Regions from separate parts of the Fictibacillus sp. NRS-1165 genome, predicted to be linked through region 2. Evidence: riboswitches for the same ligand, from Rfam matches in the RefSeq annotation. Region 2 holds a riboswitch; each other region holds the start of a gene.

Region 1 (4,981 bases), on a different contig from region 2:
CCTTGGATCCTCATCCATCTCGATCTCCATCTGCTGATCAAAATCCTGTACCTCCTGTTTGGGAAGGAGCATCTTGCTCTTGATGGCGAGCAGCGTTGCCGCCATGACGAGGTACTCGCTGGCCACGTCCAGTTTTAATTCCTGCATCGTATGTATATAGTTCATATATTGTTCTGTAATCGCAGCAACAGGTATATCGTATATATCAATCTCGTACGAAGTGATCAGATGCAGAAGGAGATCGAGCGGCCCTTCAAATGCATCGACTTTCACGCTATACTTCATAGTAGTAACCCCTGTAGTCAAATTCTTTATCGTACCGGAATTATACCATATTTTAAACGCAGTTCCTTTTAAGCATTTCAAAAATTTTAGTAAGATATATGTAGAAGAGAAACAAGGAGGCCATTTCATGTACCCGGAAGCATACATCGAATATCTAACCTACTTCCATGGATCGAGGGACTTTTTCGAATGCCATGAAGTACTTGAAGAGCATTGGAAAGACGAAGGGCAGCATAACGGCGTGTGGGTCGGTCTGATCCAGATAGCGGTCTCCCTGTACCATCAGCGGAGAGGCAATTATAATGGCGCACTCCGGATGATGAAGAGCGCGATCGATAAACTGACTGTACATAAAGAGGAGATTGAGCGTCTGGGTCTTAAGTATGAGGCATTATTGGAAGTGCTTGGCAAACGATTGGATGAAATAGAACGGCTCGTTCCTTTTAGAGATGTTGACCTCCCTCTTGCGGATCCATTACTGATCAATCTTTGCTGTGAACGCATCGAAAAAGAAGGCTCGGTCTGGGGCAGAGAAAGCAATATGGATGATGAGCTAATCGTTCATAAACATAAGCTTCGTGACCGGAGCGAGGTGATCCGCGAACGGGAGGCTCAAAAAAAACTGCGGCTGAAAAAGAACAGCTGATCTTGCCAAAGAATGAATTTCCACCAAAAAACCCCCGGCTAACCGGGGGTTTTCTCTTGTTTTATTCTTCCCAAACTTTTACTTCTTTCATAACGTCGCCTTGCTTGATTCTTAAAACAGTATCCATGCCTTCAGTAACTTGTCCGAAAACAGTATGCACGCCGTTTAGGTGAGGCTGCGGCTCATGAACGATAAAGAATTGGCTTCCGCCTGTGTCTTTTCCAGCATGTGCCATAGAAAGTGAACCAGCTACGTGTTTGTGCGTGTTGCCGGCAGTTTCGCATTTGATCGTATAGCCAGGACCGCCTGCACCTGTTCCTGTTGGGTCTCCCCCTTGTGCTACGAAGCCTGGGATGACACGGTGGAACGTTACACCATTGTAGAATCCTTCGTTCGCTAATTTTTCAAAGTTAGCGACCGTACCAGGTGCTTCTTCTGGATAAAATTCGAGCATAATTTTTTCGCCGTTTTCAAATTCAATTGAACCTTTTTTCATTGAAATAACCTCCTGAATTCAACATACTCCATTATTTTATGCTTTTTTTGCCTCAGAGTCCAGCGAGGTCAGCTAGCACTTCTTAATTGCCGGCAAACACGCCATTCTTTAAAGGAAGATCCAGGCGTAAAAGGTCTTCATACGATTCTCTTCTAACGACGAGTCGGCCTTCTCCTTTTTCCGCGAACACGACTGCGGGTCTCGGAATGCGATTGTAATTGTTGGACATGGAATAGCCATAGGCACCCGTACAGAACACGGCCAGCAAGTCTCCGGTCCTTGCTTCAGGCAGTACGATATCCCAGATCAGCATATCTCCTGATTCACAGCATTTTCCAGCGATTGATACTTTTTTCGTCCCTTTTTCACCGGCCCTGTTCGCCAGCGCTGCTTCGTACTGCGCCTGATAAAGTGCAGGACGGATATTATCGCTCATGCCTCCATCCACCGCCACGTAGTGGCGAACAGAAGGAATTTCTTTTTGTGAGCCGACCGAGTAGATCGTCGTTCCTGCATCCCCTACAAGTGAACGGCCGGGTTCAATCCAGATCTCCGGTATCGGAAGAGAAGACGCTGCGGATAGCCTTGTAATCTCCCCTATCATCGCATCGATGTATTCTTTCGGTTCGAGCGGTTCATCTTCTTCTGTGTAGCGGATCCCAAAACCGCCTCCCAGATTTAAAACTACAGGAACGAACGAATATTTTTTATCCCAGTTCTGAAGAAACCCATAGAGTTTTTGAATGGCCAACACGAATCCCGCTGTCTCAAAGATTTGTGAACCGATATGGAAATGAACGCCCAAAAGGTTCAGATGGCGCGATTCAAGCGATTCGAGAACAGCCTCTTCCGCCTGCCCGTTCTGAAGGTCAAAACCAAATTTGGAATCCTCCTGTCCTGTGAGAATGTACTCATGGGTGTGTGCTTCAATTCCCGGAGTGATCCTCAGCAGGATGGATGTATCCTTGTTGTGCTGATTGCACAAGCTTTCAAGCATGCGGAGTTCATGAAAGTTATCGACGACAAAGCAACCGATGTCCGACTGAAGCGCGTATTGCAGTTCTTCATAGCTTTTGTTGTTTCCATGAAAATGGATCCGGTCCGCAGGGAAACCTGCCGAAAGCGCAGTGTAAAGTTCTCCTCCTGAAACGACATCCAGGCTCATCCCTTCCTCATCCATCAGCTGGACTTGCGCGAGACAGGAAAACGCTTTGCTTGCATATGCGACCTGTGCCTTGATCCCTTGATCCTCAAACGCCTTCTTGAAAGACCTCGCCCGCTGTCTGATCAGCTCCACATCATAAATGTAAAGCGGTGTACCATATTCATGCGCCAGCTGAACCGTGTCAACCCCGCCGATTGTTAAGTGGTTATCATCATTGATTGAACTTGTACCGTGTAAATACATGAAAGATTCTCCCCTCTGCTTTTCCATTAGAGATTCTGTTCCGACATAAAAATAAAGACAGCTAATGTAATAAGGTACATTAACTGTCTTATACCGTACCCCCATTTGCCGGAATAGTTCTCCACTGCGTGCATTGCAGTGACAGTCCGCTGTCTGTTCGGCAGCGACCCAGCATGAGGATGTATGGACCATCTTCACACTTCGGCAAATTGGCCTTTAAAATGATTTCTTCATGTCCATTCACTCCATCATCCTACTCATCCGCTTTGCGCCTCTACCCCATTATCAATAAATGAGGCATATCCAATTGTTATGAACAAATTTATCACAAATTTATTATTTCGGCAATACTTCTCAGGAAGTCGGCTGTTTTTTGCTGTTCTGTGGATGAACGATGCTCGGCCTGATATTTGAGAGCGGCACGGCGATCCTGATGACGATCTGCAGGAACGCTTTGGCGTTAAACGGAATGAATGGCCATAAGTAAGGAGTGTTCAGGTTTTTCATCGAACAGAGATAAAGGATTAAAACGGTAGATCCCCCTACAAGGCCTGGAACATGGAAGATGGCCGTCAAGATGAGCAGCAGCAGACGCAGCATCTTGTTGGCTATACTCAGCTCGTAGCTTGGAGTCGAGAATCCTCCAATCGCAGCCACAGCAACATAGAGAATTACTTCTGGAACGAAGAGCCCGACATCGATCGCGATCTGGCCGATCAATACGGCTGCTATCAATCCCATCGCCGTCGACAGCGGACTGGGTGTATGGATGGCCGCTACCCTCAGTATTTCTATCCCAATCTCAGCGAAGAGGATCTGAAGGAATAAGGGGATGTGCGTCGTCTTGTTCGGGCCGATAAAGTCTATGTTGGGGGGCAGAAGTCCATCCTGAGTGGCGTAGAGATACCATAGCGGCAGAAGCAGCAGCGAAGCGACGATCCCCGTGAATCGTACCCACCGGAGAAAGGCCCCTACCATAGGGGTCTGCCTGAACTCCTCTGCATGCTGAATATGATGGAAGTAAGTGGTCGGCGTAATGATGACCGATGGGCTTGTATCTGTAATAATCAGAACATGCCCTTCCATGAGATGCTGAGCAGCTACATCCGGCCTCTCCGTATAACGGACGAGGGGAAAGGGATCCCAGCCCTGCTTGAGAAGAAACTCTTCGATCGTCTTATCCGCCATTGGGATGCCATCGATGTTAATGCTCTGCAATTCTTGTTTTACGAGGTCGACGAGCCCCGGATCGGCGATGTCTTCAATATAGCAGATGCAGATGTCGGTCTTGGACCGCTCGCCGACCTGCATGATTTCATGCCGCAGCCGTTCATCCCTGATCCGCCTTCGGGTAAGGGCCGTATTGATGATGATATTTTCCGTGTATCCATCACGGGAGCCGCGGACGACCTTTTCAACGTCCGGTTCTTCCGGCTGTCTGCCAGGATAGCTACGTACGTCCACGATGAACGCTTGGTCCTCCCCTTCAAGAAAGACCGAAATCAATCCAGAAAGCATGCGGTCAATAGCGATCTCCAAATTATCGGTCAGTTCCACCTGCTGGTGAGACAGATGGTTATGAAGTACCTCTTTTACATTGGAGGGCGCACGATGCCCATGGTCCATATCCATGAGCTCTCTCATGATCTCAATAATAAATAGGCTGTCGCATAAACCTGTACAGTAATAGATCTGAACTTCTTTCTTCATTACGTACAGTTTTCTGACACCCACATCAAAGCTGATTCCGATTCCCAGCCGTTTTTTCAGCTGATGTTCGTTTTCTTGGATTTTTTTACTGATTGGTGTCTTCTGCTGTTCTTTCGATCCCTGCATGATAACCGCTCCTTTCTAAAATGGTCGCCACCGCCAGACTTGTGATCGGGGCTCCTTTTTCGACCGCGTCATGGCCGGCCATCTTTCCGATATCACCGATCCCGATGACCATCGGGAGGTTTAATTCGTCAAGAATATACACCGTGTCTCCGTTGATTCTTCCTGTCTCAATATCAGGAAGCCCGCTCTTGTCGATTCCGTATTCAGTAAAGGCCCCATAACGGTCGATGGAAAAATGGACTTTGGTCCATTCCGAATAACGGGTTTTGGATGCGACGGCTATCGCACCAAGCACTTCGATGTCCGGATG
Region 2 (4,981 bases):
ATAAAGAGCAGAAATGGGCCTGTTCACTCTTTAACTGTGATGCCCACTTGAAGCAGTCATCCCATTAAAACTATGGTTTGATTCAAGGACAAGTTGGGAACGATAAACCTGAGCAAACAAATAGCTGTTAGTCAGTTTTGATGATATACTCTTTTTACACGATGAACTAAGGAGGCAATTTTAAAATGGCAATCGTAAATGCAACTGATCAAACGTTCAGTCAAGAAACAAGCGAAGGACTAGTGCTTGCTGATTTTTGGGCACCATGGTGCGGACCTTGTAAAATGATCGCGCCAGTTCTAGAAGAACTAGCCAGTGAAAATCAAGATTTAAAAGTAGTGAAACTAGATGTTGATGAAAACCAAGAAGTAGCAGGTAAATACGGAGTAATGAGTATTCCTACCCTTATCGTTTTCAAAGACGGGGAAGTTGTTGACCAAGTTGTAGGCTTCCAGCCAAAAGAAGCGCTTGGCGAGCTCTTAAACAAACATAAATAATTGTGTCTATAACCAAGGCTGGCAGCTGATGCCGGTCTTTTTTTATTGCTTTGTATTTCAACTGCAAAAATTAGGATATCATGCTATGATGTTACATAGAAAAAGGAGGGGAGAGACAACGTGGATACCTTAAGAGAGAAGCTGGCTGTGCTTCCGGATCAGCCTGGCTGTTACTTGATGAAAGACCAATTCGGAAAAGTCATTTATGTAGGAAAAGCAAAAGTGTTAAAGAACCGTGTTAGATCCTACTTTACTGGTTCACACGACGGGAAAACACAGCGTTTGGTCGCGAATATTACTGATTTTGAATACATCATAACCTCCTCAGAGCTAGAAGCTCTCCTTCTTGAAATGAATTTGATTAAAAAGTATGATCCTAAATTTAATGTCATGCTTAAAGATGATAAAACGTACCCGTACTTAAAAATTACAGCCGAAGAGCAGCCCCGCCTCCTGTATACGAGAAAGATCAGAAAGGACAAGGGGAAATATTTCGGCCCGTTTGTTAATGCATTCGCAGCGCAAGAGACGAAAAAGCTGCTGGATCGGCTGTATCCGCTCCGCAAGTGCGATCATATGCCCAACAAAGTCTGCCTTTATTATCATATCGGCCAGTGTCTAGGCCCGTGTGTTTATGATATTACAGAAGAACAGAACAGGAAGATGGTAGAGGAAATCGTTAAATTCCTGAACGGAGGCTTCCCTGAGGTGAAGGAGGAGCTTACTGAGAAAATGCTTGCTGCATCAGAAGCCTTGAATTTTGAGCGGGCGAAGGAACTTAGGGATCAGATACAGCATATTGATGCGGTGATGCAGAAGCAGAAAATGATGACATCAGACATGGTAGACAAAGATGTCTTTGGTTTTTATTACGATAAAGGCTGGATGTGTGTTCAGGTTTTCTTTATCCGCCAAGGCAAACTGATCGAACGTGATGTTTCTCTTTTTCCTTTTTATGGAGAGGCTATTGAAGATTTCTTATCGTTTATTGGACAGTTTTATCTTCAAAAAAATCACATTCTGCCTCGGGAGCTATTGCTGCCTCCTGAGGCGGACGGCCAATTGATCAAAGAACTCCTCGGCATAAAAGTGATTCAGCCGAAGAGGGGACAAAAGAAAGAGTTTGTTGAACTGGCTACAAAGAATGCTCAGCTCGCGCTGAATGAAAAATTTGCTCTTATTGAGCGTGATGAGGAGCGTACGATAAAAGCGGTTGAAAATCTGGGGCTGCAATTAAATATTCCTGCTCCTTACCGTATCGAAGCTTTTGATAACTCCAATATTCATGGAACGAATCCAGTATCTGCCATGATCGTCTTTGAAGACGGGAAACCGAACAAAAAAGAATATCGGAAGTATAAGATTAAAACAGTAACCGGTCCTGATGACTACGCCTCGATGAAAGAGGTGGTTCGCAGGCGCTATTCCCGAATCTTAAAAGAGAACGGACAGCTGCCAGATCTCATCATTATCGATGGGGGAAAAGGACAGATCGCAGCTGCTCAGGATGTTCTGGAGAATGAGCTGAACCTTGCGATACCAGTCGGCGGACTGGCTAAGGACGAAAAGCATCGGACGTCACAGCTTTTGATGGGGGACCCTCCTGAAATCATTCCGCTGCAAAGGAACAGCCAAGAATTTTATCTGCTGCAGCGCATACAGGATGAAGTCCATCGATTCGCGATTTCATTTCATCGCCAGGTCAGGGCAAAAGGCATGTTTCAATCTAGTCTTGATAACATTCCTGGAGTCGGAGAAAAAAGGAAAAAATTGCTGCTGAAGAAGTTCGGTTCCATTAAAAAAATGAGAGAGGCCAGCCTGGAGGATTTTCAGGCAGCAGGCATCCCTTTGAATGTTGCGGAGGAAATTATTCAGGCTCTTCAAAAGGAACCTTCATAAAGGTATTGATTTTTCAGAAATCCTTTGCTAAACTTAAAAACAAATTTTAATAGAGCGCCATACTTCAGTTTTGAAGTGATGGTAGAGGAGCAAAAACCAATAGTATGCTATCTGAAGAGAAGGAGCTCTTATGATGGTAGCGGAAAGGGGATTTTTGCCGAAGCTTTAAGAAGCTCCTGTTTCTTACGGCTGGACCTGCATTGAATAAATGCAGAGCTGTCACACATTCTTGCCCGGAGGGTGTGTGGAGGACTATCTCACAAGAGGGGAAAACAAGCTGGCTTACTGTTGCTTATACCAAGCAGCAATAAGGTCTTTTCCTTATTGCTGCTTTTTTATTTTTATTTATCAGTTTGTTGCGTAGTGGAAGCCAAATCAGGCTGGCCATATCTGGGTGCCTTTTAGATCGAGGCAATAAATTATATTCAATGATGAGAGAGGATGGACATCGTGGCTTTAATCATTCAAAAATTTGGTGGAACGAGTGTAGGCACACCGGATAAAATAAGAAATGCGGCTAAGCGGATCATTCATGCGGTAAACGAGGGGAATCAAGTAGCAGCCGTTGTCTCGGCGATGGGGAAAACAACCGATGAACTTGTACGCCTGGCAGGTGAAATAACCGCAAGGCCTTCCAAGCGAGAAATGGACATGCTTCTGACAACGGGAGAGCAGGTCACCGTTTCATTACTGGCGATGGCTCTGCAGGAAGCCGGATATGAAGCGGAGTCTTTGACAGGCTGGCAGGCAGGCATTGAAACAGAGAATGTTCACGGAAATGCACGCATCTTAAACATCGACACGAAGAGAATTCAAGAAATGCTTGCAGATGGAAAAATTGCGGTTGTTGCCGGTTTTCAAGGAGTAACTGGTTCAAAAAATATTGCAACACTTGGGCGTGGAGGTTCAGATACAACGGCAGTTGCCCTTGCAGCTGCCCTTCGTGCCGATAAGTGCGAGATTTATACCGATGTAACGGGCGTATTTACAACAGACCCTCGGGTGGTAAAACATGCGAGAAAACTGCCTGCCATCTCCTATGATGAGATGCTTGAGATGGCCAATCTTGGTGCAGGGGTGCTTCACCCAAGAGCGGTTGAATTCGCAAAAAATTATGGGGTAAGGCTGGAAGTCCGTTCGAGTACAGAGGAAGAAAATGGGACACTCGTGGAGGAGGAAGCATCAATGGAAAATAATTTAGTAGTAAGAGGCCTGGCTTTTGAAGGGAACGTAACAAAAATTACAATTGAAGATCTTCCGAATGGTTTAAACACGCTGTCATCGGTTTTCTCCTTACTTGCAGAGAACGGTGTGAATGTGGATATTATCATTCAAAGTGTAAACCCGCAGGAGAGAACAAATATTTCGTTTTCAATTGAAACGGCCATTTTGGATGAAACGATCGAGCTGCTTGAAAGGAATAAGAGTTCGCTTCAGTTCGGTTCGATCGTGCATGAAGACGGACTAGCGAAAGTATCTATCGTAGGTTCCGGGATGATCTCTAATCCAGGAGTAGCTGCACAAATGTTTAAAGCTTTATCCGATCATCAGATTATGATAAAAATGGTCAGCACGTCAGAAATCAAAGTTTCAACAGTTGTGGACCAGCAGGATATGATTAAAGCGATTGAAACACTGCACGACGTCTTTGAATTGGACGCACGGCAGCCAGTTCAGCAATTATAATAAGAAAATCCGGGCTTAAAGTGCCCGGATTTTTTTATTTTCAACTGCACGATCAAATCTGTACCGTCTCGTTTAAGAAATCGATTTCAAATCCGAGATCCTCAAGGATTTGGTGGTCTGCCGTTGTTTCCTGTCCTCCGGTCGTCAGATAGTCGCCGACAAAAATAGAGTTGGCCGCATAAAGGCCAAGTGGCTGCAGGCTTCGGAGATTCACTTCTCTGCCGCCTGATATTCTGATCTCCTTTGTTGGATTAATAAACCGGAATAATGCGAGCACCTTTAGACAATAACGAGGGTTCAGCTCATCCAGATGCTCCAATGGAGTGCCAGGAATGGCATGCAAAAAATTGACCGGGATAGAGTCTGCATCAATCTCTTTCAAGGCTTTTGCCATCTTAATGATGTCACCGTGGCTTTCGCCCATTCCGACGATGACCCCGGAACAGGGTGAGATGCCTGCCTCTTTTACCTTTTCAAGAGTGGAGACTCGGTCTTCATATGTATGCGAGCTCGTGATTTGGCTGTGGTGGTCAGCGGAAGTGTTGATATTATGATTATACCGTTCGACCCCAGCCTCTTTTAGAGATTGTGCCTGCTTGTCATTTAGGATGCCAAGACATGCACATATTTTCATGTTATAGCTGGATTTGATCTCCTTTACCGCTTCTATGACCGTGTTTAAGTCACGGTTGAGCGGCCCTCTTCCGCTTGCCACAATGCAATAAGTTCTGACGTTTTGTTTGTATGCCTTTGCTGCACCGGCAACGATCGTGTTTTTATCCATCATCGCGTATTTTTCGATAGGGGCAGTAGAAACGGAAGACTGTGAACAATAGCCGCAGTCCTCGGGGCAAAGTCCTGACTTTGTGTTAATGATCTTGTTCAGCTTGACCTTTTTG
Region 3 (4,981 bases), on a different contig from region 2:
GATGAAAGAAAAAACAACAAAATAAACCAGCTTCCTTGCCATGGAATTCCTCCTGTTGTGCTTTTTTGCCTATCCCTGAATCTCTTTTATGCTTTTTCCACGTAAAAACGCGTGTCCCATTGTTATGCTTTGAACGGTCCGAAAACCATACTTTTCATATACTTTTTCAACTGACTCATTAATCGGAAAAATCCAAAACTTTTTGATCTCTCTTGTTTTGGCTTCTTTTTGGATAAACTGAATGAGTTGTCCTATTAGCCCCTTTCCCCGATATCCTTCAACCGTAGCTGCACTCTCAATCCGAGCTTGATCGCCCTCTTTAAACATACAGGCTGTGGAACAGGCTGTTCCTTCGTACCGAAGGAGATAATGAATGAATGCCGGATGATTGAATTGTTCTCGAAAGACTTTTTCAATGGTTTCTATTCCGCCAAATTCTTTAATGCTTCCTTCGATATACAACGCTTCTTCATAATTTTCTTCCGTTACTTTTTCAATGGTCACCTTCGGGTCGTTGATGAGATCCGTGATTTGATAATTCCAGAATTGAACTGGAGTACTCACTTCTTCATAAAGGAACTTTCGCCTTTTTAATTCAGCCAGCAAATTTCCCTGTGCTTCTAATTGATAAATATAGAATCGCGGTATGAGGGTTTCTTGATTCATAAAAAGTGATCGCTTCCTCTATCACTAAACCTGGATCTTCACTATTTTTACTGATATGTATGTGATTTGCTCATAATAGTCAGGCTGGTTTTCATTGCAAAATATGGAGCCCCAGGCTGTTTCTGTGCGCTTCGTAAAGGTTTCAAGATAGGCAAAATCAAGAGTGAATAGATCTTGCAGATCTATTTTCATCATCATCAATTCCTTTTCATTTTCTCATGGGCTCCCCCTGCTTTATCATCTATCTGCTTCTATCATACCGCCTTCCATTATTCAGGCAACATAAATCCATAAAAAAACAGGAAACCGAGGGGCTCCTGCTTCACTTGCTTCTTATTCAAAATCGCATTCCTTGAGCGGAACGACTTTCGTTTTGTGTTTGAATTTGTAGCCTAACCAAACGGCCAGGAAGATCGGAATGCCAATGTAGGAAACGAGAACTCCTTGCCAGTCGATGCTTCCGCCTGTAAATGCGGAATAGTTCTGTCCGAGAATAACGACAATACAGAGAGCGAAAGCGAAGAGCGGACCAATCGGGAACCATTTTGCCAGATAAGGCAGTTCTTTTAAGTCCCTTCCTTGGGCCACATAGGCTCTTCTGAACCGGTAATGGCTGATCGCGATTCCAAGCCAGGCGATAAACCCTGACATACCGGAAGCATTCAACAGCCAAGTGTAGACGACACCGTCGCCGAACAATGAAGCCAGAAAGGCTACCGCGCCGACTGCCGCTGTCACGATCAAGGCTGGAACCGGTACACCGCGGGAATCAAGCTTCGCAAGAAATTTAGGTGCCATTCCTTTTCGTGCCATATCCCAAAGCATACGGGTGGATGCATACATTCCGGAGTTGCCGGCTGATAGTACTGCTGTTAAAATAATCGCGTTCATAACAGAAGCCGCAAATGCAATTCCTGCTTTATCAAATACAAGTGTGAATGGACTTACAGTTATATCACTGCTTGCCAATCGGCTGTCTGTATAAGGAATGATCAAGGAGATGACCAGGATTGCCAGAACATAGAACATAAGGATGCGCCAGAACACGCTTTTGATCGCTTTTGGAATGTTCTTTTTCGGATCTTCCGTTTCTCCTGCTGCAACCCCTAACAGTTCCGTTCCCTGGAACGAGAATCCGGCAGCCATAAATACGCCGAGCGTCGTAAAGAATCCGCCGTGGAACGGTGCATCCCCGAGCGTAAAGTTTTTAAACCCGATCGTGTCTCCGCCCATAATGCCGAAGATCATCAGCGTTCCCAAGATCAAGAAGATGATAACAGCAACTACTTTTATTAAAGAGAACCAATACTCTGCTTCTCCAAACCCTTTAACGGATAAATAATTCAATAAGAACATAATGCCTAAAAACAGGGCGCTCCATATAAAAGAAGGTGTATCAGGAAACCAAAATTTCATGATTAACGTTACAGCCGCAAGCTCTGCCGCAATCGTGATGGCCCAGTTGTACCAGTAGTTCCAGCCGAGCGCAAATCCAAGAGAAGGATCCACGAATTTCGATGCATACGTGCTGAATGAGCCAGCGACCGGCATGTATGACGCCATTTCCGCAAGGCTTGTCATTAAGAAGAACACCATGATGCCAATGGCTACATAAGAGAGCAGTACCCCTCCAGGGCCTGCGGTATGAATCGAGCCTCCACTTGCAAGAAATAATCCGGTTCCGATGGTTCCCCCAAGAGAGATCATCGTTAAATGGCGGGACTTCAATCCCCTCTTCAATTCATTCGCCGTGTTTGGAGACGGCGGTCGTGCTGGTGAATTCTTTGCTGTCTTTTGCATAAAAAATACTCCTTTTCGTTTTAGGAAGGAGCGGGAAATAAAAAAGCCGCCAAGCATTGGGCGACGATTATTATTAATCCGCATCATGCCTTCCGTAAGATAGCGCATCCCACCCGCCGGTTGTTCGCGGGTGTGACAGTGCTGTTCCTGTTCGGATACAGCCCCAATTCATACTTCCAGAGTTAAGCACAAATTTCGGCAGCTTTTCTTTTCACACGGAGTCTCTGATGTTCTCTGCATCTCGTACGTCTTACTAATAAAAGCCGCGACCTCTACCTCATCGGATTGATGAGGATTTTAAATATCAAGTTAGTTAACGCTAAGAGTTATTATAAAACAGCTCCTTGTTTCCTTCAACTGTTTTTTCTTTCCATCCTAATGCGACGAAATTACCGTTGCGGACACTGGGGTGGTTTCATCTTGAAAAGGAGGCTTCCTTAAACCAATCGTTGAAAATAAAACCCGAATTTCCCATCATTTCGAGTATAATGAACTCTATTCAGGTTATGCTGATTCTGGATAATACAAAAAAATTGAGGTTACTACATGAAGGATCAAAGGTTTAATGATTATCGTATAAGCGATGAAATAAAACGAGCACTGACTGTGTTAAAATACGAAACACCGACCGAAGTTCAGACGGAAGTGATACCTTTAGCCCTGGGGAAGCAAGATCTTGTCGTGAAATCCCAAACAGGCAGCGGAAAAACGGCCGCCTTTGGTATTCCGGTATGTGAAATGCTGGAATGGGAAGAAAAGGGGCCACAGGCTTTAATCCTAACCCCTACACGTGAACTCGCTGTTCAAGTGCGGGAAGACCTTACGAATATCGGAAGGTTTAAACGGATTAAAGCGGTAGCTCTATATGGCAAGGAGCCTTTTGCGAAACAAAAAGAGGAATTGAAACAAAAAACGCATGTGGTGGTCGGTACACCGGGACGCGTTATAGATCACATCGAGCGAGAAACCCTCAGCTTGGTTCAAGTCAAGTATCTGATCATTGATGAAGCCGATGAAATGCTGAACATGGGCTTTATTGATGAAGTGAAAAGGATAATTAAACAGCTTCCTTCCAACAGAGTGACGATGGTGTTTTCTGCCACATTGCCTGACGCAGTTGAAAACCTCTGCCATCAATACATGAAGGATCCCATAAAAATTGAGATCGCTTCCGACGGAGTTACGACAGATACCATAGAGCATTCCATAATTAAAACGCAGGAAGACGCAAAGCTTTCTCTTCTGAAAGACGTGACAGTCGTTGAAAACCCAGACAGCTGCATTATTTTCTGCAATACGAAAGAGCACGTCGATACCGTATTTGCAGAACTGCATTCCGCTCAGTATTCTTGTGAAAAACTTCATGGAGGATTGGAGCAAGAAGATCGATTTGCAGTGATGGACGGCTTCAAGATAGGAAATTTCCGTTATCTGGTGGCCACCGATGTGGCAGCAAGAGGAATCGATATTGATAATGTCACCCTCGTTATCAACTATGATGTTCCTATGGAAAAAGAGAGCTATGTCCACCGGACAGGAAGAACCGGCCGTGCAGGCAAAAAAGGGCGAGCCATTACATTTGTATTGCCTTTTGAAGAAAAATACCTTAGAGCCATCGAAAGATACATCCGGTTTGAGATCGATGAGGCGGAAGCACCAACAAAACAGGAAGTCGTAAAAATGAAGCATGCTTTTGAAGAAAAGCTCAACGGACGCCGTGTGGTACGAAATAATAAAACAGCCCGCATCAATCAGGATATTACGAAGCTCCATTTCAGCGGCGGAAAAAATAAGAAGATCCGGGCAGTCGACTTTGTTGGAACGATTGCTAAAATCCCTGGAGTTTCAGCAGATGATATCGGAATCATCACCATCCAGGAAAACTGGTCTTATGTGGATATTCTCAATGGAAAGGGGTCACTTGTTATGCAAGCCATGGAAAACACCACAGTGAAAGGCAAGAAACTAAAAGTAAGCAAGGCGAAAAAATAAATCGAATCCTGATACAGAAAAAAGCAAGGCTGAGTTTTTCAGCCTTGCTTTTTTTCTATTAATGCAGATGACGATCGTTTCAATTCATTTATTTTTTATTCCAATACCACCGAAACCGCACTGTATACCAACAACAGGGCCATCACTACATTAAATGCTCTTCGGTATTTGGATAGAAAGGCTTGAAACATGGAACCAAACAGACTCCAGCTGAACGTAGAAAGAAAACCGATAAAAGCAAGAAACAATGAAAACAGCAACAAACTGATATTGGAATGATAAAAGGGAATTACAAACGTGGAAATCACCGTCAAGCCGTATAAAAGGCCTTTCGGATTAATGAATTGAAGCAGCATCCCAGCCGTAAAGCTGTTATTTCTGTCTTCTGTTTCGCTGCTTTTTGTTTTCCTTGTGCTTGTTAAAACTTTGTAAGCAAGATACAGCATATAAACCGCACCGAGGATCGTCATCGCAAACTCAATCTTTGGAATGACATTCTTTAGCCAAAGATTAAAGCAGCTGC

What was found. Region 2 has a riboswitch for lysine ahead of ABHN01_RS18180 (aspartate kinase). Riboswitches for the same ligand answer to the same signal wherever they lie in the genome.
Region 1: it holds a riboswitch for lysine, as region 2 does, so the genes downstream of both, lysA (diaminopimelate decarboxylase) here and ABHN01_RS18180 (aspartate kinase) in region 2, are expected to answer to the same signal.
Region 3: it holds a riboswitch for lysine, as region 2 does, so the genes downstream of both, ABHN01_RS19315 (amino acid permease) here and ABHN01_RS18180 (aspartate kinase) in region 2, are expected to answer to the same signal.

The regions. Positions count from the first base shown of each region.
Region 1 is NZ_JBDPNU010000025.1:275,123-280,103, reverse strand. It holds gene ABHN01_RS12145 (segregation/condensation protein A) at 1-285, opposite strand, end outside; gene ABHN01_RS12140 (DUF309 domain-containing protein) at 413-931, shown strand; gene ABHN01_RS12135 (peptidylprolyl isomerase) at 993-1,427, opposite strand; gene lysA (diaminopimelate decarboxylase) at 1,510-2,835, opposite strand; lysine riboswitch at 2,942-3,120, opposite strand; gene ABHN01_RS12125 (spore germination protein) at 3,190-4,671, opposite strand; gene ABHN01_RS12120 (stage V sporulation protein AE) at 4,631-4,981, opposite strand, start outside.
Region 2 is NZ_JBDPNU010000043.1:35,473-40,453, reverse strand. It holds gene ABHN01_RS18195 (histidine phosphatase family protein) at 1-68, shown strand, start outside; gene trxA (thioredoxin) at 186-497, shown strand; gene uvrC (excinuclease ABC subunit UvrC) at 675-2,396, shown strand; lysine riboswitch at 2,471-2,659, shown strand; gene ABHN01_RS18180 (aspartate kinase) at 2,847-4,082, shown strand; gene bioB (biotin synthase BioB) at 4,135-4,981, opposite strand, start outside.
Region 3 is NZ_JBDPNU010000045.1:31,566-36,546, reverse strand. It holds gene ABHN01_RS19325 (hypothetical protein) at 1-42, opposite strand, end outside; partial or broken gene ABHN01_RS19320 (GNAT family N-acetyltransferase) at 70-858, opposite strand; gene ABHN01_RS19315 (amino acid permease) at 1,000-2,466, opposite strand; lysine riboswitch at 2,559-2,749, opposite strand; gene ABHN01_RS19310 (DEAD/DEAH box helicase) at 3,013-4,458, shown strand; gene ABHN01_RS19305 (LysE family transporter) at 4,554-4,981, opposite strand, start outside.